Regions from separate parts of the Pseudomonas rhizosphaerae genome, predicted to be linked through region 3. Evidence: predicted binding sites of a transcription regulator. Region 3 holds the regulator's gene; each other region holds the start of a gene.
What was found. The regulator sigma-54, encoded in region 3, starts transcription at its own class of promoters, with help from an activator protein. The targets are predictions, from matches to a motif close to ANTGGCATNNANNTTGCTNT.

Region 1 (7,376 bases), 800 kb from region 3:
GAGGAGTTTGCCTTCGACCTGACGCCGGTCGAGCGCTGGTACGCCACCATCGAGGAAGCGCCTGGGCGGGACTGGTTCGACCTGGAACTGGGCATCGTCGTCGACGGTGAGCCGCTGAGCCTGCTGCCGATCCTGCTCAACCTGCTGCGCAGCCACCCGGAATTGCTCAACCCGACCCACCTGGCGCGACGTCGCGACGACGAGCAGATTCTGGTGCCCATACACACCGTGCATGCCGGGGTTCAGCGAACCTTGCAAGTGGCCATGCCTTACGGCCGTTTGAAGCCGGTGCTGGCGACGCTCGGGGATTTCTACCTGCGCGAACCGGGCGACACTTCGATACGCCTGGCCACTGCCGATGCCACGCGGCTGGAAGGGCTGCAGGCGTTGCCGCTGGACTGGCAGGGTGGCGAGCGCGTACGGAATTTTGCCGACCGCCTGCGTGACATCCGCCACTGTCCAGTGGCCGCCCCCGAGGGATTGCGTGCCACCCTGCGCCCTTACCAGCTGGACGGTGTGAGCTGGATGCAGGCCCTGCGGCAACTAGAGGTGGGCGGCATCCTCGCCGACGACATGGGCCTGGGCAAGACCCTGCAAACCCTTGCCCACCTGCTGATCGAAAAACAGGCCGGGCGCCTGGATCGGCCGGCCATGGTGGTGATGCCCACCAGCCTGGTGCCCAACTGGCAGGACGAAGCCGCACGCTTTGCGCCAGCGCTCAAGGTGCTGGCCCTGCACGGCGCCACGCGCAAGAAGCACTTCGCGCACCTGGCCGAGTACGACGTGCTGCTGACCACCTATGCCCTGCTGCCCAAGGATCTTGAAATACTTGAACAGGTGCCGCTGCACGTCTTGGTGCTGGACGAGGCTCAGTACATCAAGACCCCTGGCAGCAAGGCCGCGCAGGCGGCACGCCAGTTGAACGCAAGGCAACGCCTGTGCCTGAGCGGTACGCCGCTGGAAAACCACCTGGGCGAGCTCTGGTCGCTGTTCCACTTCCTCATGCCCGGCTGGCTGGGCGACAGCAAGCAGTTCAGCCGCGATTACCGCCTGCCGATCGAGAAACAGGGCGACCAGGCACGATTGCAGCACCTGAACGCGCGCATCAAGCCGTTCCTGCTGCGCCGCACCAAGGAGCAGGTCGCCACCGAGCTGCCGGCCAAGAGCGAAATCGTCCACTGGGTCGAACTCAACGAGGCGCAGCGAGACGTGTACGAAACCGTGCGCCTGGCCATGGACAAGAAGGTCCGCGCCGAGATCGACCGCAAGGGCGTGGCGCGCAGTCAGATCATCATTCTCGAAGCGCTGCTCAAGCTGCGTCAGGTGTGCTGTGACCTGCGCCTGGTCAACAGCGTTGCAGCACCGCCACCGGGCCACAGTTCGGGCAAGCTGGCCAGCCTGCTGCGATTGCTCGACGAACTGCTGGGCAGCGGTCGGCGCATCCTGCTGTTCTCCCAGTTCACCTCCATGCTGGGCCTGATCGAACAGGAGCTGCAGCAGCGAGGCATCCCCTACGCATTGCTCACCGGTACCACGCGCGATCGCCGGGCACCGGTCAGGGACTTTCAGGACGGCAGGCTGCAGATCTTCCTGATCAGCCTCAAGGCCGGCGGCGTGGGCTTGAACCTGACCGCAGCGGACACGGTGATCCACTACGACCCTTGGTGGAACCCGGCCGCGGAAAACCAGGCCACCGACCGCGCCTACCGCATCGGCCAGGAAAAACCGGTGTTCGTCTACAAGCTGATCACCCGCGGCACCGTGGAAGAAAAGATCCAGCACCTGCAGCAGGAAAAGTCAGCCTTGGCGGCCGGCATTCTCGATGCAAGGGAAACCGGCGACTGGCGCCTGCAGGACAACGATATCGACGCCCTGCTCGCGCCGCTGCCGAGCCCGCCAGCCAAGCGCCGTTAGACGCAGCGCAGCCTCAGTCGACGAAGTCGACGACCGTTGCGCGCTCCCCGAGCAGAAACCCGTCGGCCACAAGGCGCAGCGGCTGCAGATCGGTATCGCTGCGGCCGGCTTCGATGAGCTGCGCGAAATGCCGGTAGAGCAAGGGGTACTCGCCTGTCGTCTCGAGCGTTTGCGGTACATCGTCGATCAGCAGCTGTGCGCCGCCGTGGGTCAGGCGCAGGCAGCCTTCGGCGCAACGCACCTCGATCTGCCAGAGCTCGTCGTGGCCATGGTCCCAATCGAACGCAGCACTGACTGCCAAACCCTGTGCATCGCTCATGCTCAGGTCAGCCGCGATCGGCGCCTGGCGATTGCCGGGAAAGCGCAGGCTGGCCTGGGTGACGAACAGCGCTTCGGGCAGCACGTGGCTGATGATCGACAGGGCGTTGATGCCCGGATCGAACACGCCCAGACCGCCGGCCTGCCAGATCCACTGCTGGCCCGGGTGCCACTTGCGCACGTCTTCCTTCCACTGGACCGTGACCGACTGCAGGCGTTTGCCCGCCAGCCAGGCGCGCGCAGGCTCGACACCGGCAGCGAAACGTGAATGCCAGGCGAACAGGCAGGTCACGCCCTGCTCGGCGGCCAGTTCGACCAAGGCCATGGCCTCGCCGAGGCTGGCACAGGGTGGTTTTTCCACCAGCACGTGCTTGCCGGCCAGCAGCGCTTCGCGGACCTGCGCATAGCGACCCTGGGGCGGTGTGCAGAAGGCCAGCGCCTGGATATCCGCTGCCTGTTCGAGCAACTCGTGCAGGCTGGCGAAATGCGCGACGCCGGGGCATGGCTCGCCGAGGGTAGCCACGGCGACCAGGTCGAAGGCCGGGTCGTTGCGCAAGGCGGGGACATGCTGATCCTGGGCAATCTTGCCGTAGCCGACCACGCCGAGACGAATGGGGGACATCGTGAACTCCTTTTTTATTGTTGGGCCTGCGCGTTATAGCAGCTACGCAGCCGTCGGCATACGCGGCGATGCACGCGGCAGGCGCGGCGTCGGGACCAGGATTTGCATGCAGCCATGCCGTCCCTCATCGAAGTTGCGAGCCCGCCATGCCTGATCGCGCCCTGCCTGATCGTCCTATGCCCCCTGCCCTGCGCTTCATGCTGGCCGCCCGCCGCAGCGAGCTCGAAGGCCTGCGCGGACTGGCCGACACCTGTGAACTGGTGACATTGATAAGCCGCCTGGTGCACGCGTTGCAGCGCGAACGTGGCTACACCAACCTTTACTTGGGCAGCCAGGCCGAAACCTATCGTGGCCAGCTCGACCTGCACGCCGACCAGGCGCAGGCCTTGGCCCAGGACGTACTGCCGCGGCTGCAGGCCATGGACCTCAACGCGGCCAGCGCTGCCGACCGTGCCCGGCTGTTCAACCGTGTCGCCTATGTCCTGCACGGCTTCGACGAGTTGCCCGGCCTGCGTCGGCGCATCCGCGAACGTCTACTGGCGCCCAGCGTGGCCACCTCGGCGCTGACCCGCCTGGTGGGTGGGCTGATGGCGGTCGTCTTCGAAGCGGCCGACACCGCCATCGATCCCAGCATCACCCGAGTGCTGGTAGCGCTGTTCAATTTCATGCAGGGCAAGGAACTGGCGGGCCAGGAGCGGGCCACCGGTGTGGTGGGCTTTTCAGCGGGTTTCTTCGACGCCAGCGTGCAGGAGCGCATCCTGCACCTGACGCAAAGCCAGGAGCGCTGCTTCCAGACCTTTGGCGAGTTCGCCGACCCGGTGGCCGGTCAGCGTTGGGCCGAGCTGCAGCGCAGCGAACTCACCACACAGTTGTTGCGCCTGCGCGAGGTCGGCATGCGCACCTCGGCGCAGCATCCGGTGGACCCTGGCCTGTCGCAATTATGGTTCGATCTGCACAGCCAGCGCATCGACCAGATGCACGAAGTGGAGAAGCACCTGGCCGAGCAACTTCTGGCCAGTTGTCAGAGCAGCATCAAGCTGGCCCATGCCGACCTGGACAACCATCGTGTGCTGCTGCAACGCCTGGCCAGCCTGGAGACCATGGGCTGTGGCGACGCCCGGCTGTTCAGCGTGCATGCCAGCGATCTCGACAGCCCCGCGCCCGACGGCCACGGACCGCAGATGGGCCGCTCGCTGCTGGATCTGCTGCAAGCCCAGACCCATCGCTTGCAAGACGCCAACCTGCAACTGGACGAGGCGCGCCAGGCGCTCAACGAGCGCAAGCTGGTGGAACGCGCCAAGCAGCTGCTGATGAGTGAATACGCCTTGAGCGAAAACGAGGCCTACACCCGCTTGCGGCAATCGGCGATGTCGCGAGGGCTGCGCATGGTCGACATGGCCCAGAACGTTCTGGCCGTGGCCGGCAAGGGTTGAAGCGGACACTGCGCCCTATTTGCGCACCCCGCACGTGGCATGCTCCGCATCCGTGCACGCCGGTGCTGCGCGGCACCTGCCCATCCACGTGCTACGCGGCTCATGCGGCCTTGGCACGCAATCTGCTTTGAGACACACAGGATCGCAGCCAACTGCGGTCGACTATTCGAATCCTGGACAACGGTGTCCACGCGTTCCCGGCAGCACTGCCCGGACCGCGTGAACGCCGTTTTTTTTTGCTTTTTTTTTGGCCGCCACCAGCAGGGGAATCAGCGATGGACGACACGCCTTTCAAGGGACACCCGCACGACGCCAAGCGTCGGCACTTTCTCAAGCAATCCTTGACCGTCGCCGGCGCCGGTGCTGCCCTGGGCCTGCTGCCGCCCGGCCTGGCCTCGGCGGTCTGGGCAGCAGGCACCGACGGTCTGGAAACCACCACGGCCAAGCTGGGCTTCATCGCACTGACCGATGCCGCGCCGCTGTTCGTCGCCGACGAAAAGGGCTTTTTCGCCAAGCACGGCATGACTGGCGTGGAAGTGCTCAAGCAGTCTTCCTGGGGCACGACGCGAGACAACCTGGTGCTGGGCTCGGCTGCCAACGGCATCGATGGCGCGCACATTCTCACGCCCATGCCCTACCTGATCGCTGCCGGCAAAGTCACCCCGAACAACCAACCGGTGCCCATGTACATCGTGGCCCGGCTGAACCTGGCCGGGCAATGCATCTCCGTGGGCAACGAACACGCCGACCTGAAACTGGGCCTGGACTCTGCGCCCTTCAAGGCGGCGCTGGCAGCCAAGCGTGCCGGCGGCAAGACCGTCAATGCCGCGATGACCTTCCCCGGCGGCACCCACGACCTGTGGTTGCGCTACTGGCTGGCTGCAGGCGGCATCGACCCGAACAAGGACCTGTCCACCATCGTCGTGCCGCCACCGCAGATGGTGGCCAACATGAAGGTCGGCAGTATGGACAGCTTCTGCGTCTGCGAGCCATGGAACGCCCAGCTCATCAACCAGAAGATCGGCTACACCGCCAATACCACCGGCGAGATCTGGGACAAGCACCCCGAGAAAGCCCTGGCCCTGCGCGCCGACTACGTCGACAAGCACCCCAACGCAACCAAGGCGCTGCTCAAGGCGGTGATGGAAGCGCAGATGTTCTGCGAGCAGCCGCAGAACAAGGAAGAAGTGGCTGAAATCTGCGCCAAGCGGCGCTGGATCAACGCGCCGGTGGCGGACATCATCGAGCGCATGAAAGGCAACTTCGACTACGGCACCGGCAAGGTGGTCAAGGACAGCCCGCACATCATGCGCTACTGGGACGACTTCGCCTCCTACCCGTTCAAGAGCCACGACCTGTGGTTCCTCACCGAGAACAAGCGTTGGGGTTATTTGCCCAAGGACTTCGACAGCCAGGCCTTGATCGCCAAGGTCAACCGCTCCGACCTCTGGCGCCAGGCCGCCACCGAACTGAACGTGCCGTCCGCTCAGATTCCCGATTCCGACTCGCGCGGTATCGAGACCTTCTTCGACGGCAAGACCTTCGATCCACAGAACCCGCAGGCCTATCTCGACAGCCTGTCCATCAAGGCCCTGGCCTGATGCTCCCCGCACTGACCGGAGGTCACCATGAATGCTGAAGTGAAGAAGCTGCACAGCGCCGCCCAGGCGGTCGCCAAGGCGCAGGTCAAGCCGCCGCGGATGGCCAGCCTGCTGAAGAACACCCGCCGCTTCGTGTTGCAACAGTGTTTGCCACCGGTGGTGATTGGCGCCCTGTTGTTGCTGGTCTGGCAACTGGTGTGCAGCGGCAAGGGCGCGGCGCTGCCGCCGCCGACCCAGGTCATCACCGACACCTGGGAGCTGATCGTCGACCCGTTCTACGACAACGGCGGCAACGACAAGGGCATGGCCTGGCAGTTGCTGGCCAGCCTGTCACGGGTCGCCTATGGCTACGCCCTGGCCGTGGTGGTGGGGATCAGCCTCGGTGTGCTGGTGGGGCAGTCGACCTGGGCCATGCGCGGCCTCGATCCGCTGTTCCAGATCCTGCGTACGGTGCCGCCGCTGGCCTGGCTGCCGCTGTCGCTGGCCGGCTTCAAGGACAGCTACCCTTCGGCGATCTTCGTGATCTTCATCACGGCCATCTGGCCCATCATCATCAACACCTCGGTGGGCGTACGCAACATTCCCGAGGACTACCGCAACGTGGCCAAGGTACTGCGGCTCAACGGCCTGGAATACTTCAGCAAGATCATGCTGCCGGCGGCCGCGCCCTACATCTTCTCCGGCCTGCGCATCGGTGTCGGCCTGTCGTGGCTGGCGATCATCGCTGCGGAAATGCTGATTGGCGGTGTCGGCATCGGGTTCTTCATCTGGGACGCCTGGAACGCCTCGCGCATCAGCGACATCATCCTCGCCCTGGCCTACGTAGGGGTGGTTGGCTTCTGCCTCGACCGTCTCGTGGCGATGGTCGGACGCTTGGTCACCCGTGGCACTTCGCAAAGCTGAGGAGGCAACATGAGCCATTACTTGAGTATCGAAAACGTCGACAAGCACTTCGAGCGCGACGGTGTCACCAGCCAGGTGCTGCGCGGGATCAACCTCAACGTCGCACGCGGCGAATACATTTCCATCATCGGCCACTCGGGCTGCGGCAAGTCGACAGTACTGAACATCGTCGCCGGGCTCATCGAGTCGAGCAACGGTGCGGTGATTCTCGACGGCAAGGAAGTGCGTCAGCCGGGGCCGGACCGCAGCCTGGTGTTCCAGAACCATTCGCTGCTGCCGTGGCTGACCGTTTACGAGAACGTGGCCCTGGGTGTGGACAAGGTCTTCAAGCACAGCAAGAGCAAGAGCGAGCGCCATGCCTGGACACTGCACAACCTGGAAATGGTCAACATGACCCACGCCCTGCACAAGCGCCCCAGCGAGATTTCCGGGGGCATGAAGCAGCGTGTCGGCATCGCTCGCGCGCTGGCGATGCAGCCCAAGGTGCTGTTGCTCGACGAGCCGTTCGGCGCGCTGGATGCGTTGACCCGCGCGCATTTGCAGGATGAGGTGATGCGAATCCAGAGCGAGCTGCACAACACGGTG
Region 2 (7,376 bases), 2.3 Mb from region 3:
CTGTAGCAGCGGCGCGAGCCGCGTCGGCGGTACGTGCGGTGCACCAGACCCACCACAGTGAGGCCGGACGCGGCTTGCGCCGCTGCTACAGGGATCGCGTACCCTGGGGGGTATGTGCGGGGCGTCAGGCTTCTTCGACTTCGTCCTCGTCGGCGCCATCGACCTTCATGCCCAGTTCCTTGATCTTGCGGGTCAGGGTGTTGCGACCCCAACCCAGCAGCACGGCGGCGTCGCGACGGCGTCCGGCGGTGTGCTTCAGGGCTGTCTCGATCATGATCCGCTCGAAGCTGGGCACGGCGCTGTCGAGCAGGCTCGACTGGCCGCGTGCCAGGGCCTGATCGGCCCACTGGCGCAACGCCTGCTCCCAGTTGGTCACCGGCGCCGCGTCCTGCGGCAGGCTGAGCAGCTCGGGCGGCAGGTCGCCAGTGTGCACTTCGCGCCCGGACGCCATTACCGTAATCCAGCGGCAGGTATTCTCCAGCTGGCGCACGTTGCCGGGCCACGGCAAGTTCTTCAGGTATTCCTCGGTCTCGCTCTTGAGCAGCTTGGGCTCGACTGCCAGTTCCTGGGCAGCGCGGCTGAGGAAATGGCGGGCCAGGGTCGGGATGTCTTCGCGACGGTCCGACAGGCGCGGGATGTGGATGCGGATCACGTTGAGGCGATGGAACAAGTCTTCGCGAAACTTGCCGGCGTGCACCAGGGTTTCCAGGTTCTGGTGGGTGGCGGCGATGATACGCACGTCGACCTTGACCGGAATGTGCCCACCAACGCGATAGAACTCGCCATCGGCCAGCACGCGCAGCAGACGCGTCTGGGTATCGGCCGGCATGTCGCCGATCTCGTCGAGAAACAGCGTACCGCCGTCGGCCTGTTCGAAGCGGCCACGGCGCAGGTTGGCCGCGCCGGTGAAGGCGCCCTTTTCATGGCCGAACAGCTCCGATTCCATCAGGTCCTTGGGGATCGCCGCCATGTTCAACGCAATGAACGGCGATGCGGCCCTTGGGCTGTGCCGGTGCAGGGCGTGGGCGACCAGTTCCTTGCCGGTGCCCGACTCGCCGTTGATCAGCACGGTGATGTTGGAGTGGCTGAGTCGGCCGATGGCGCGGAAGACTTCCTGCATGGCCGGCGCTTCGCCGATGATCTCGGGCGTGCGGGTCAGCGCCGGGACTTCGGTCAGGCCCTGCTGTTCCTGGGCATGCTGGTTGGCGCGCTTGACCAGCGACACCGCCTCGTCGACGTCGAACGGCTTGGGCAGGTACTCAAAGGCGCCGCCCTGGTAGCTGGCCACCGCGCTGTCCAGGTCCGAATGGGCGGTCATGATGATCACCGGCAGGCGCGGATGCTGCTCGCGAATGCGCGCCAGCAGGTCCAGGCCACTGGCGCCGGGCATGCGGATGTCGGAGATGATCACGTCGGGCTGCTGGCGTGCCAGCCGGCTCATGACGCCATCGGCGCTGTCGAAGCTCTGGGTGGTCATGCCTTCTTGCTGCAGGGCCTTTTCCAGGACCCAGCGGATGGAACGGTCGTCATCGACGATCCAGACAGTTTCACTACGGCTCATGACGAAGCGGCTCCTTGTTCCAGCGGCAGGAAGATCGAAAACGTGGTGTGGCCGGGGTGGCTTTCACATTCGATCAAGCCTTGGTGCTGACTGATGATGTTCTGGGTAATGGCCAGCCCCAGGCCGGTGCCGTCGGGACGGCCACTGACCATGGGGTAGAAGATGGTTTCCTGCAATTGGGCAGGAATGCCCGGCCCGTTGTCGGTGATCTCGATCTTGCTGACCAGGCGGTGGCGCACGTGGCCGATGGTGAACTGGCGCATGGCGCGGGTGCGCAGGCTGATGCGGCCCAGGCGCAGCTCGTTCTGGCCGCTGATGGCCTGCATGGCGTTGCGTACGATGTTGAGCACGGCCTGGATCATCTGTTCGCGGTCGATCAAGACATCGGGAATGCTCGGATCGTAGTCGCGCACCAGGGTGATGCAGCCCTGGCTTTCGGCCTCGACCAGGTTGGCCACACGCTCCAGCACCTCATGGATGTTGGTCATCGCCAGCGAGGGCAGCTTGTTCGAGCCGAGCATGCGGTCGACCAGGTTACGCAGGCGGTCGGCTTCCTCGATGATGACGTTGGTGTAGTCCTTGAGGCTTTCTTCGGGCAGCTCGCGAGCCAGCAGCTGGGCCGCGCCGCGGATGCCACCCAGGGGATTCTTGATTTCGTGTGCCAGGCCGCGCACCAGCATTTTGGTGGTTTCCTGCTTGGACAACTGCGCCTCTTCCTTGGTGATGCGTAGCAGGCGATCGCGTGGATGCACCTCCAGCAGCAGCCAGGTCGCGCCGTTGCTGAGGATCGGCGTCACGGCATAGTCGACCGTCAGCGTCTGGCCGGCCAGTGCGGTCAGCATCGCTTCGCGCTTGGTGAAGGGGTGAGCCTGTTCGACGGCCTGGCGCAGGGAATTCAGCGCTTCGGTGGATTCGGTGAACAATTCGCTGATGAACTGACCATGGCTGCGTTGGCCACTGATCGCCAGCAACATCTCGGCTGCGGGGTTCATGTACTCAAGGCGCAGGTCGGCGTTGAGCAGAATGGTGGCAGTGGTGAGGTTGTCGAGTAACAGTCGGTGCAGGGCATCGCTGATGGTCATGGGGACGGGTGACCTCTTTTGGCACAGGGCGCCCGTGGCAATGCCCGGGTTCGCGCGCGAAACAAACTCGCTGGTGCAAGGAAAATGCAAGAACCAAACCAAGGCTCCGAAAAGAAGCGCCGATCGTACAAATGCGTGCCACAGGTGCTCGACCGGTATGCCGCGAAGCACCGCGCGCAGCCATTTCGAACCAAAATGGAACCGCACGCCTCACGATGAGCATGATAGCGCACCATATGGGTGCGCATGTGTTACCGGATATTTAGCGACCGAGAGCTGCTCAGTCGTCTTCCGGCTTGTCCTTGAGCGGACATTCGGGGCGCACACCGTAGTCGGCATTACGACAAGGGTGAACGCGCCGTTTCTGGATCAGCGATATACGCTGCAGATGCACGGGCTGTGCGGGCGTACGCTCGATCACATGGTCGTCCTGATCGATGATCTCGGCGGCCAGGCTATGGGTGCCCCGGTCGACATTGCTCAACGCGAACACCGGACTGCGCCCGGGTGCCTGGGCAACTTCGCCGTCCAGCAACAGGCGGTAGCGATGATTGGGCTGCAACGCCGGTTCGCTGGTGAGGGTCACGATCAGTGAGCCGTCTTCTTCGCGCACGGCGGTGTCCGGCAGTGGCCCCAGAATACGCAGCATCTGATAGCGCATCGCAGGCGCCTTGTTCGGCACAGGCACCTTGCTGGTGCGTGGCGGCGCAACCGTGGCCGGTGCGGCGGAGCTGGAGCGCTCCGGCATCGGCACGCGCTTGGCGCCCTGGCCGGGCTGGTCGGTGAACACCCGGTTGCCGTTGGCGTCGACGTAGGTGTACACCGCAGCCTGGGCCGACGCGGTGCTCAAGGCCAGCCAGAGCAGCGCCCAATACCTCATGGAAGATGAACCCGCTGCACCGTGAAGGTGACGGTGGCGCTTTCCTGGACGACCGCGTCCTGGCTGTCGACGACCTGCACTGCCAGGCTATGTTCGCCGCGATCGACATTCACCAGTTGCAGGCGCGGTACGTTGGTCGGCTGGCCATAAGGCTGGCCGTCGAGGACCAGGCGCAGCCGGTCTCCGGAGCGCAGGCGGGGCACGATCGCTACGCCGACATCGAAGGTACCGTTGTTGGCGCGAAGCGCTTCATCGCTAGGCAGCCCGGTCAGTTCCAGCTGGCTGTACTGAGTCTGCGGCACCTGGACGGCGGTGCTCGGCAGGGTCACCGGCGCCGGCTTGCGCAGCGATTCGACGCTGTTGAGCGGCGGTAGCTCGACCGTCTGGCTCGCACGCCCCTCGGGTGGTTGATTGCTGTAGGCGGTGTTGCCCTGGGCGTCGGTGTACTTGTAGATCTGCGCCGCGGCAGGCAGCGAACACAGCAGTAGCAACAGGCAGGCTAGGGGTGAGCGCATGGAGACTTCTCTGAGTGGCGCTTGCATGGGGGCCAGCATAGAGCAAATGGCGGCGCGGGTGCATCGTTGCCACGGCAGCCGCCCAACGAAAAAAGGCCACCCGAGGGTGGCCTTTCTGTCACATCACAGGGATCAGACGCTGTAGTACAGGTCGTATTCCAGTGGGTGTACGAAGGTACGAACCTTGATTTCTTCTTCGCTCTTCAGGTGAATGAAGGCATCGATGAAGTCGTCGCTGAACACGCCGCCCTTTGTCAGGAACGCACGGCCCTTGTCCAGCTCTTCCAGGGCTTCCTTCAAGCTGCCGCACACCTGTGGGATTTCCTTGGCCTCTTCAGGCGGCAGGTCGTACAGGTTCTTGTCGGCAGCGTCGCCAGGGTGGATCTTGTTCTGGATGCCGTCCAGGCCAGCCATCAGCAGGGCTGCGAAAGCCAGGTACGGGTTGGCTGCCGGATCCGGGAAACGGGCTTCGATACGACGGCCTTTAGGGCTGTTGACGTAAGGAATGCGGATCGAGGCGGAACGGTTGCGAGCCGAGTAGGCCAGCATCACTGGAGCTTCGAAACCTGGGACCAGACGCTTGTAGGAGTTGGTCGACGGGTTGGTGAAGCCGTTCAGTGCCTTGCCGTGCTTGATGATGCCGCCGATGAAGTACAGGGCGGTGTCGGACAGGCCGGCATAGCCTTCGCCGGCGAAGGTGTTCTTGCCGTCCTTGGAGATCGACATGTGCACGTGCATACCCGAACCGTTGTCACCGTACAGTGGCTTGGGCATGAAGGTAGCGGTGCGGCCGTAGGCGTCGGCAACGTTGTGCACGACGTACTTCAGGGTTTGCACTTCGTCGGCCTTGGCGACCAGGGTGTTGAACTTGACGCCGATTTCGTTCTGGCCGGCAGTCGCCACTTCGTGGTGGTGAACTTCGACGACCTGACCCATCTCTTCCAGTGCGTTGCACATGGCGGTACGGATTTCGTGGTCGTGGTCGACCGGAGGCACTGGGAAGTAGCCGCCCTTGACGCCCGGACGGTGGCCCTTGTTGCCGCCTTCCACATCCTGGTCGGTCATCCAGGAAGCCTGTTCCGAGAAGATCTTGAACATGGAGCCGGAGATGTCCGACTTGAACTTCACTTCGTCGAAGATGAAGAATTCAGGTTCCGGACCGACGAACACGGTGTCGCCGATACCGGTCGACTTCAGGTATTCCTCGGCACGGTGGGCGATGGCGCGTGGGTCGCGATCGTAGCCTTGCATGGTCGACGGTTCGATGATGTCGCAGACCAGGATCAGGGTCGGCTCTTCGGTGAACGGGTCGAGCACGGCAGTGCTGTCGTCGGGCAGCAGGATCATGTCGGAGGCTTCGATGCCTTTCCAGCCTTCGATGGAGGAGCCGTCGAACATCTTGCCGACTTCGAAGAAGTCGTCATCCAGAGCATCGCGCGCTGGCATGGTCACGTGCTGCTGCTTGCCTTTGGTATCAGTAAAGCGCAGATCAATCCACTTGACGTCATGATCTTTGATGAGTTGAACCGACTTCGACATGTTGTCCTCCGGGGTGGAATAGGGCCAATTATGAAAGGGGCCCCCAAATATGAGTGATGCCGGGCCCGATAGTCGGCCAAGGCAACCTGCCTCACAAGGGAGCAATTTGCATGCCAGTGCCCCGTGATGGGCGCAACGCCGCTGTGCACGATCCCTATGTTCGAGCACATTCCCCTGTAGCAGCGGCGCAAGCCGCGTCATGCTCTGTTTCAGGCATCGGTGCGTATAAAGGCTGGACGCTGCATGCACCACTGCAACAGGGGGCTGTGGTGAATGTGGGTGCGCTGGTTTGGTGCGGGGTGTTTGTGGGTGGTCCAGAATGGTGCGTTTGGCCGTTCGTACGATAACTGGTCAAACCTTGAGCAATTTCCGCTATAATCCGCGCCCCTCTTTTCAGGCTGGCATTTCGCGCGCTGTTTTCATGAAACTTATCGTAAAAGTCTTCCCAGAGATCACCATCAAGAGCCCGCCGGTGCGCAAGCGCTTCATCCGCCAGCTCGCCAAGAACATTCGCATGGTGCTCCGTGACCTGGACCCGCAGCTGATGGTCACTGGCGTGTGGGACAACCTTGAAGTCCAGACCAAGCTGACGGACGCCAAGGTGTTGCGCGAGATGAACGAGCGCCTGAGCTGCACGCCAGGTATCGCGCATTTCCTGCAAGTGGACGAATACCCGCTGGGCGACATGGATGACATCGTGGCCAAGTGCAAGGCGCACTTCGGCCCGCTGCTGCCTGGAAAGATCTTTTCGGTGCGTGCCAAGCGTGCCGGCAAACACGCGTTCAGCTCGATGGACGTGGAGCGCACCGTCGGCAGCCAGTTGCGCCGCGAGTGTGGCGCCGCCGGCATCGACCTGAAGAAGCCCGACGTCGTGGTGCGCCTGGAAATCCGTGACCAGCGCCTGTTCGTCATCCATGGCCAGCACGATGGCATGGGCGGCTATCCGTTGGGCGCCCTGGAACAGACCCTGGTGTTGATGTCCGGCGGGTTCGACTCCACCGTTGCGGCCTACCAGATCATGCGCCGTGGCCTGATGACGCATTTCTGCTTCTTCAACCTGGGCGGTCGCGCCCACGAACTGGGCGTGATGGAAGTCGCCCACTTCCTGTGGAAGAAGTACGGCAGCTCCCAGCGCGTGCTGTTCATCAGCGTACCGTTCGAAGAAGTGCTGGGCGAGATTCTCGGCAAGGTCGACAACAGCCACATGGGCGTGATCCTCAAGCGCATGATGCTGCGTGGGGCCACGCATTTCGCCGACCAGTTGAAGATTCCTGCGCTGGTCACCGGCGAAGCCATCTCCCAGGTGTCCAGCCAGACCCTGCCCAACCTGTCGGCGATCGACAGCGCCACCGACAAATTGGTGCTGCGGCCACTGCTGGCCAGCCATAAACAGGACATCATCGATCAAGCCGTTGAAATTGGGACTGCCGATTTTGCCAAACACATGCCAGAATATTGCGGCGTGATTTCGGTCAACCCGACCACCAGCGCAAAACTGCCACGTGTCGTGCATGAAGAGAAGTCCTTCGACATGGCTGTGCTTGAGCGAGCGCTGGAACGTGCCAAGCTGGTGTCCATCGATGAAGTCATCGACCAGCTGGGCCGGGATATCGAAGTCGAAGAGGTCGGCCAAGTGCTGCCCGGACAGGTCGTCATCGATATCCGCCACCCCGATGCCCAGGAAGACCAGCCGTTGTCACTGGCCGGCATCGAGGTCCAGGCAATGCCTTTTTATGCCCTGAACAGCCGCTTCAAGGAACTGGACTTCACCCGTCAGTACTTGCTGTATTGCGACCGGG
Region 3 (7,376 bases):
ACGGCGGTGACCGTCTCCGGCCAGCTCAAGGGCACGGCCGTGACCCTGATGAAGATCGCCAACGACTTGCGCTGGATGAACTCCGGGCCACTGGCGGGTCTGGGGGAAATCGAGCTCGAGGCCTTGCAGCCAGGCTCCTCGATCATGCCGGGCAAGGTCAATCCGGTGATTCCCGAGGCGACCGCCATGGTCGCGGCGCAGGTCATCGGCAACGACGCGGCGATCGCCATCGCCGGGCAGTCCGGCAATTTCGAGCTCAATGTGATGCTGCCGATCATCGCCCACAACCTGCTGTCCAGCATCGAACTGATGGCCAATGCCAGTCGGCTGCTGGGCGACAAGGCGATCGCGACGTTCAAGGTCAATGAATCCAAGCTCAAGGAAGCGCTCGCGCGCAACCCCATTCTGGTGACCGCACTCAACCCGATCATCGGATATCAGCAGGCTGCCCAGATTGCCAAGCTAGCCTACAAGGAAGGTCGGCCGATCATCGACGTCGCGCTGGAGCATACCGACCTGAGCCGCGAGCAGCTCAGCGACCTGCTCGACCCGGAAAAGCTCACGGCTGGCGGTATCTGACCGCTCGGCAACTGCTGGGAGACCTGCGCCATGCAGCACTGGAAACGTATCACGGAGACGGCCAACGCCTGCTTTGTCCGGGGCGAGCTGATCGATGCGCGGGAACATTACCTGCAAGCCCTGGCCTGGGCGCAGGTGCTGTTCGAGCGCTGGGCAGATGTCGACGAAGCCGTCGCCGCATGCGTCATTTCCCACCACAACCTGGCCGATTTGCACCTGCAACTGCATCAACCCGAGGAAAGCGCGGAATACCTGTGCGCCATTCATGAACGTTTGCTGCGTGCGGCGCAGGACCTGCGGCTGCAGCCAGCGCTGCGCGACGCCGCCCTGCGCCATGCCAGCAAGACCTACGCCGAGCTGCTCGGCTTCACTCGCCGGCATGGCGAATACCCCCGTACCCACCGGTTGCTGTGTGGCGCCGCCGATACCAACGACGCGCCAGTGGTCACGCAACCCGATCACCTTCATTACGGAGTTCACTGAAAATGCCCTATACCCTGCCTGCTCTGTCTTATGCCTACGATGCCCTGGAACCGCACATCGACGCGGCCACCATGGAAATCCATCACACCAAGCACCACCAGACCTACATCACCAACGTCAACGCCGCCATCGAGGGCACCGAATACGCCGATTGGCCGGTGGAAAAACTGGTGGCCTCGGTCAAGCAACTGCCGGAGAACCTGCGTGGCGCCGTCACCAACCACGGTGGCGGGCATGCCAACCACAGCCTGTTCTGGGAAGTCATGTCGCCCAATGGCGGCGGTCAGCCGCAGGGCAGCGTCGCCCAGGCCATCGATACCGAACTGGGTGGGTTCGACTCGTTCAAGGAAGCGTTCACCAAGGCTGCCCTGAGTCGCTTCGGCAGCGGCTGGGCCTGGCTCAGCGTCACACCGGACAAGAAACTGGTCGTGGAGAGCAGTGGCAACCAGGACAGTCCGTTGATGAATGGCAACACGCCCATTCTTGGCCTCGACGTGTGGGAGCACGCCTACTACCTCAAGTACCAGAACCGCCGGCCTGAATACATCAATGCGTTCTACAACGTGGTCGACTGGGCCAACGTCGAGAAGCGCTACCAAGCCGCTGTGAACTGAGCCTCGCCATGGGATCGCAGACCTTTGCGCTGGCCAGTGTTCGCCGCTTTCGTCTGGCACTGGGCACGGTGCTGCTACTGGCGGGCGCGGCTTTGCTGGTGGGCGAGCTGCTGGCCTGGCTCGACCTTGAGCCGCGCATCCTGCGTGCGCTCGAGGGCGGGGCCATCTGCGCCTTGGGCACCGCCCTGGGTGCGGTCCCTGTACTGGTCATCCGCAGCATGCCCGTTGCGGTGGCCGATACGTTGCTGGGGTTCGGCGCCGGCGTGATGCTCGCAGCCACCGCCTTCTCGCTGATCATTCCCGGCTTGGATGCGGCAGCGGCAATCGGCTTTTCACGCTGGGGCGCCGGTGCCCTGATGAGCCTGGGCATCATGTCCGGGGCCTTCTGCCTGTACCTGGTGGATAGGCGAGTCTCCGGCGTTACGCCGGACTACCTGGTGGGCACCGCGCAACAGCCGGTGATCCCGGCACGCATCTGGATCTTCGTGATTGCCATCATCGCTCACAATATCCCGGAGGGCATGGCCATTGGCGTTTCGGCGGGCGGCGGCATGCACGACGCCGACAGCCTGGCGATGGGCATTGCCTTGCAGGACGTGCCCGAAGGACTGGTGATCGCGTTGGTGCTGGCAGGAGCGGGCATGGCGCGCTACAAGGCCTTCCTGATCGGTGCCGCATCCGGGCTGGTGGAGCCGGTGTTCGCGGTACTGTGTGCCTGGCTGGTGCGAATGGGCGAGCTGTTGCTTCCCCTGGGCCTGGCCTTCGCGGCCGGCGCGATGCTGCTGGTCGTGACCCACGAGATCATCCCCGAATCACGCAGCAACGGTCATCACAAGCTGGCAAGCCTGGGCCTGTGTGTCGGTTTCTGCCTGATGATGGTGATGGACACGGCGTTGTCTTGAGTCTGCAACCTTACGGTAGCGGACGGCTCGCTGGCCGCTACCTGGGTTCTGCCTCTGGGCCGTCGCGTGGGCCTACTCGCCTTCGTCGAACTTGTCGTTGATCAACTTGACGATGGCATCCAGAGCGTCCTGATCCTGCTCGCCTTCGGTGTGCAGATGAATGGTGGTGCCTTTGCCGGCAGCCAGCATCATTACACCCATGATGCTCTTCCCATCGACCAGGGCCTCGGGCGTACGGCCCACACGAACCTGGCAGGGAAAGCGTCCCGCCACGCCGACGAATTTTGCTGCGGCACGGGCGTGCAGGCCGAGCTTGTTGATGATTTCTACTTGAAGGGCGGGCATTGCGCGGGGGATCCTTTCAGCTGAGGTCGCGGTGGCGAACCTGGACATTCTTGAGCGACTGCTGCAGCAATCGGCCCAGGCGCTCGGTCAAGTATACCGAGCGATGGTGCCCGCCTGTACACCCAATGGCGATGGTGACATAGGCACGGCTGCTGGCCGCGAAGCGCGGCAGCCATTTGAGCAGGTAGGCAGCGATGTCCTGGTACATCTCTTCGACATCCGGCTGCGCTGCCAGGTATTCGGCGACTGGCGCATCAAGCCCGGACTGCTCGCGCAGTTCGGGTTTCCAGTAGGGGTTGGGCAGACAGCGAACGTCGAATACCAGATCGGCGTCTATCGGCATGCCCCGCTTGAAACCGAACGATTCCACCAGAAAGGCCGTGCCCGGCTCGGGCTTGTTCAACAGCCGGACCTTGATGGCATCGCGCAGCTGGTAGAGGTTCAGGTTGGTGGTGTTGATCTTCAGGTCGGCCAGATCGACGATGGGCCCCAGCAAGTCGCTTTCCACCCGGATGGCTTCGGCCAGCGAGCGATTGCTGTTGCTCAAAGGGTGTCGACGTCGGGTCTCGGAGAAGCGCTTGAGCAGCGTTTCTTCATCGGCATCCAGGTACAGGACATCGCATTGGATGTGCTTGGCACGCATTTCGGCGAGTAGCTGCGGGAAGCGTGACAGATGACTGGGCAGGTTGCGCGCATCGATCGACACGGCCACCTGAGGTTGCGCCAGCTCGGTATGAATCAGCGCACGCTCGGCCAGCTCGGGCAACAGCCCTGCTGGCAGGTTGTCGATGCAATAGAAACCGTTGTCTTCCAGAACATCCAGGGCAGTGCTCTTGCCTGAGCCTGAGCGGCCACTGACGATGATCAAACGCATGGTTAACGACCGTTCTGTTCGTCCAGTACCACTTGGTACAAGGCTTGATTGCTGGGCGCCGAACGCAGTCTCTCGCGTACCTCCTTGCGATCGAGCATGCTGGCGATCTGGCGGAGCAATTCCAGATGGGCATCGGTGGCCGCTTCGGGCACCAGAAGCACGAAGAGCAGGTCGACGGGGGCGCCGTCGATCGCGTCGTAGTCGATTGGGGCACTAAGATGCACGAGGGCACTGACAGGCGCATTGCAGCCCTTGAGCCGGCAATGTGGAATGGCAATGCCATTGCCGAATCCGGTGGAACCGAGTTTTTCACGGGCGATGAGGGCTTCGAACACGGTTTGCGTGTCGAGCGACGGCACTTCGCGACCGATCAGGTTGGCGATCTCTTCGAGTGCTTTCTTCTTGCTGCCGCCCGGCACGTTCACGCAGGAACGGCCGGGGGTCAGGATGGTTTCTAGTCGAATCATGGGTGGGGAGTGTCAGCGAGCAGTCGCGCCTTGCAGCAGACTCTGCTGTTTTTCCTTATGCTTTTTGAGTTGGCGATCCAGCTTGTCGGTAAGCAGGTCGATGGCCGCATACATGTCGTCATGCTCGGCATTGGCAACCACCTCGCCACCGGGTATGCGCAGGGTGGCTTCGATTTTCTGTTTGAGCTTCTCGACCTCCATGATCACCTGAACATTGGTGATCTTGTCGAAGTGGCGTTCGAGACGCTGGAGTTTTTCCCCGATGTAGGTTCGCAGGGGTTCGGTCACATCCAGTTGGTGTCCACTGATGTTGACTTGCATACCGCTTCTCCTTATTGCCATTGCATAAAGAAGCAGGCTTGGGTGCCTGCCACTGGAACGCTGTGGCACATCGCAGGGCTACATCAACCGCTTGCGTTCGCTGGACGGCGCAATCCCTAGGGATTCGCGATACTTGGCGACCGTTCGGCGGGCTACCTGGATGCCTTGTGCCTCCAGTAAACCAGCGATCTTGCTGTCACTCAACGGCTTTTTCTGATTTTCGGCGGCGACCAGTTTCTTGATGATCGCGCGAATCGCCGTGGACGAGCATTCGCCGCCTTCGGAAGTGCTGACGTGGCTTGAGAAAAAGTATTTCAGCTCGTAGATGCCACGGGGGGTGTGCATGTATTTCTGCGTGGTCACCCGCGAAATGGTCGACTCGTGCATGCCCACCGCCTCGGCGATGTCGTGCAGCACCAAGGGCTTCATGGCCTCGTCGCCGTAATCGAGGAAACCGCGCTGATGCTCGACGATCTGCGTGGCCACCTTCATCAAGGTCTCGTTGCGGCTCTGCAAGCTCTTGATGAACCAGCGCGCCTCCTGCAGCTGGTTGCGCATGAAGGTGTTGTCGGCGCTGGTGTCGGCGCGTCGCACGAAGCCTGCGTATTGCGCATTGACTCGCAGGCGCGGGACCGACTCCTGATTGAGCTCGACCAGCCAGCGATCGTTGTCCTTGCGCACGATGACGTCGGGCACGACGTATTCCGGTTCGCTGGATTCGATCTGCGAGCCGGGCCGCGGATTCAGGCTCTGTACCAGCTCGATGACCTGGCGCAGTTCGTCTTCCTTGAGCTTCATGCGGCGCATCAACTGGCTGTAGTCGCGCGACCCCAGCAGGTCGATGTAATCGCTCACCAAGCGCTGCGCCTCGGCCAGCCAGCGGGTCTTGGGCGGTAGCTGGCGCAGTTGCAGCATCAGGCATTCGCTCAGGTTGCGCGCGCCGATGCCGGCCGGCTCGAACTGCTGGATGCGATGAAGCACCGCTTCGATTTCGTCCAGCTCGATGTCAAGCTCGGGGTCGAACGATTCGCAGATTTCCTGCAACGTCTCGTCCAGGTAGCCCTGATTGTTGATGCAATCGATGATGGTCACGGCGATCAGGCGGTCGGTGTCGGACATGGGCGCCAGGTTCAGCTGCCACAACAGGTGGGTTTGCAGGCTTTCGCCGACCGATGTGCGGGTGGTGAAGTCCCACTCCTCGTCATCGTTGCTCGGCAGGCTGCTGGCGCTGGTCTGGTAGACGTCTTCCCACGCCGTGTCGACGGGCAGTTCGCTGGGGATGCGCTCGTTCCAATCGCCTTCCTCGAGGTTGTCCACCGTCGGCGCAGACTCCTGAAAGCTCGGTTCCTGGATTTCCTGGGTCGGCTTTTGCTCGATGTTGTCGGCCAGCGGGTCACTGTTGTCGAAGTCGTCGCCTTCTTCCTGGCGTTCGAGCATGGGATTGGATTCCAGCGCTTCCTGAATTTCCTGTTGGAGGTCCAGGGTCGATAGCTGGAGAAGGCGGATGGCCTGTTGCAACTGCGGTGTCATCGTCAGTTGCTGGCCCATACGTAGGACGAGCGATGGTTTCATGGCAGGAACTTAACACCTTGGTCGCCGGCGCGAAGCGCCTTCTACTACGGGTACCGAGGTACCCGGCTTATGTCGTAAGCAAATTATATGCCTGAAACCTGAGTGTTTGCCTAGGGCGCCATGAAAATTAATGCCCGCAGGAGGGCGATGGCGCCCTCGGGCCTTACAAGCGAAACTCGTGGCCCAGGTAGACTTCGCGTACCAGATCGTTGGCCAGGATGGTCTGGGCATCGCCTTCGGCAATCAGCTGGCCGTCGTTCACGATGTAGGCCGTTTCGCAGATATCCAGGGTCTCACGGACGTTGTGGTCGGTGATCAATACGCCGATGCCCTTGGTCTTGAGGTGGTGGATGATCTGCTTGATGTCGCCGACCGAAATCGGATCGACACCGGCGAAGGGTTCGTCGAGCAGGATGAACTTGGGTGCGGTGGCCAGCGCCCGAGCGATCTCCACACGACGACGCTCGCCGCCCGAAAGGCTCATGCCCAGGTTGTCGCGAATGTGCGTGATGTGGAATTCCTGCAGCAGGCCTTCGAGCTCTGCCAGTCGCGCCGTGGCATCGAGTTCCTTGCGGGTCTCGAGGATGGCCATGATGTTGTCGGCCACCGAGAGCTTGCGGAAAATCGAGGCCTCCTGCGGCAGGTAACCGATACCCGAGCGGGCGCGGCCATGCATGGGCTGGTGGCTGACGTCCAGGTCGTCGATGAGCACACGGCCCTGGTCGGCCTGGACCAGGCCGACGATCATGTAGAAACAGGTGGTCTTGCCGGCACCGTTGGGGCCCAGCAGGCCGACGATCTGCCCGCTCTCGATGGACAGGCTGACGTCACGAACGACTTGTCGGCTCTTGTAGCTCTTGGCCAGATGCTGCGCTTTCAGGACTGCCATTACTGGGCCTTCTGCGGTGCGTCGGATTTCTTCTTGGGCTGGATCACCATGTCGATGCGCGGACGCGGCGTGGTGACCTTGCTGCCCGTGGCACGGCCGGCGTTGACCACCTGGCGCACCGTGTCGTAGACGATCTTCTCGCCTTCGGACGTGTTGCCGTCGTTGATAACCTTGGCCTTATCGATCAGCACGATGCGGTTCTGCGCCGCGAAATACTGGATGGTCATGCCGTAGGCCTGCACGATGGGCTTGTCTGCAGCCGGCTTCTGCTCGTAGTAGGCCAGGTTGCCGACGGCGGTGAACACGTCCACGTCGCCCGTGGCATTGCGG

Region 1: a site for sigma-54 is predicted at 4,397-4,416, ahead of LT40_RS07360 (CmpA/NrtA family ABC transporter substrate-binding protein). Genes of this name have one in related genera too.
Region 2: a site for sigma-54 is predicted at 5,676-5,695, ahead of glnA (glutamate--ammonia ligase). Genes of this name have one in related genera too.

Annotation. Positions count from the first base shown of each region.
Region 1 is NZ_CP009533.1:1,628,349-1,635,724, reverse strand. It holds gene LT40_RS07375 (DEAD/DEAH box helicase) at 1-1,914, shown strand, start outside; gene LT40_RS07370 (Gfo/Idh/MocA family protein) at 1,928-2,854, opposite strand; gene LT40_RS07365 (nitrate regulatory protein) at 3,001-4,287, shown strand; gene LT40_RS07360 (CmpA/NrtA family ABC transporter substrate-binding protein) at 4,563-5,888, shown strand; gene ntrB (nitrate ABC transporter permease) at 5,916-6,791, shown strand; gene LT40_RS07350 (ABC transporter ATP-binding protein) at 6,801-7,376, shown strand, end outside.
Region 2 is NZ_CP009533.1:3,263,554-3,270,929, reverse strand. It holds gene ntrC (nitrogen regulation protein NR(I)) at 125-1,561, opposite strand; gene glnL (nitrogen regulation protein NR(II)) at 1,558-2,643, opposite strand; gene LT40_RS14455 (DUF4124 domain-containing protein) at 2,924-3,523, opposite strand; gene LT40_RS14450 (DUF4124 domain-containing protein) at 3,520-4,038, opposite strand; gene glnA (glutamate--ammonia ligase) at 4,171-5,577, opposite strand; gene thiI (tRNA uracil 4-sulfurtransferase ThiI) at 5,999-7,376, shown strand, end outside.
Region 3 is NZ_CP009533.1:825,219-832,594, forward strand. It holds gene LT40_RS03750 (class II fumarate hydratase) at 1-579, shown strand, start outside; gene LT40_RS03755 (hypothetical protein) at 610-1,062, shown strand; gene LT40_RS03760 (superoxide dismutase) at 1,065-1,676, shown strand; gene LT40_RS03765 (ZIP family metal transporter) at 1,685-2,578, shown strand; gene LT40_RS03770 (HPr family phosphocarrier protein) at 2,651-2,923, opposite strand; gene rapZ (RNase adapter RapZ) at 2,940-3,797, opposite strand; gene ptsN (PTS IIA-like nitrogen regulatory protein PtsN) at 3,800-4,264, opposite strand; gene hpf (ribosome hibernation-promoting factor, HPF/YfiA family) at 4,277-4,585, opposite strand; gene LT40_RS03790 (RNA polymerase factor sigma-54) at 4,664-6,157, opposite strand; gene lptB (LPS export ABC transporter ATP-binding protein) at 6,321-7,046, opposite strand; gene lptA (lipopolysaccharide transport periplasmic protein LptA) at 7,046-7,376, opposite strand, start outside.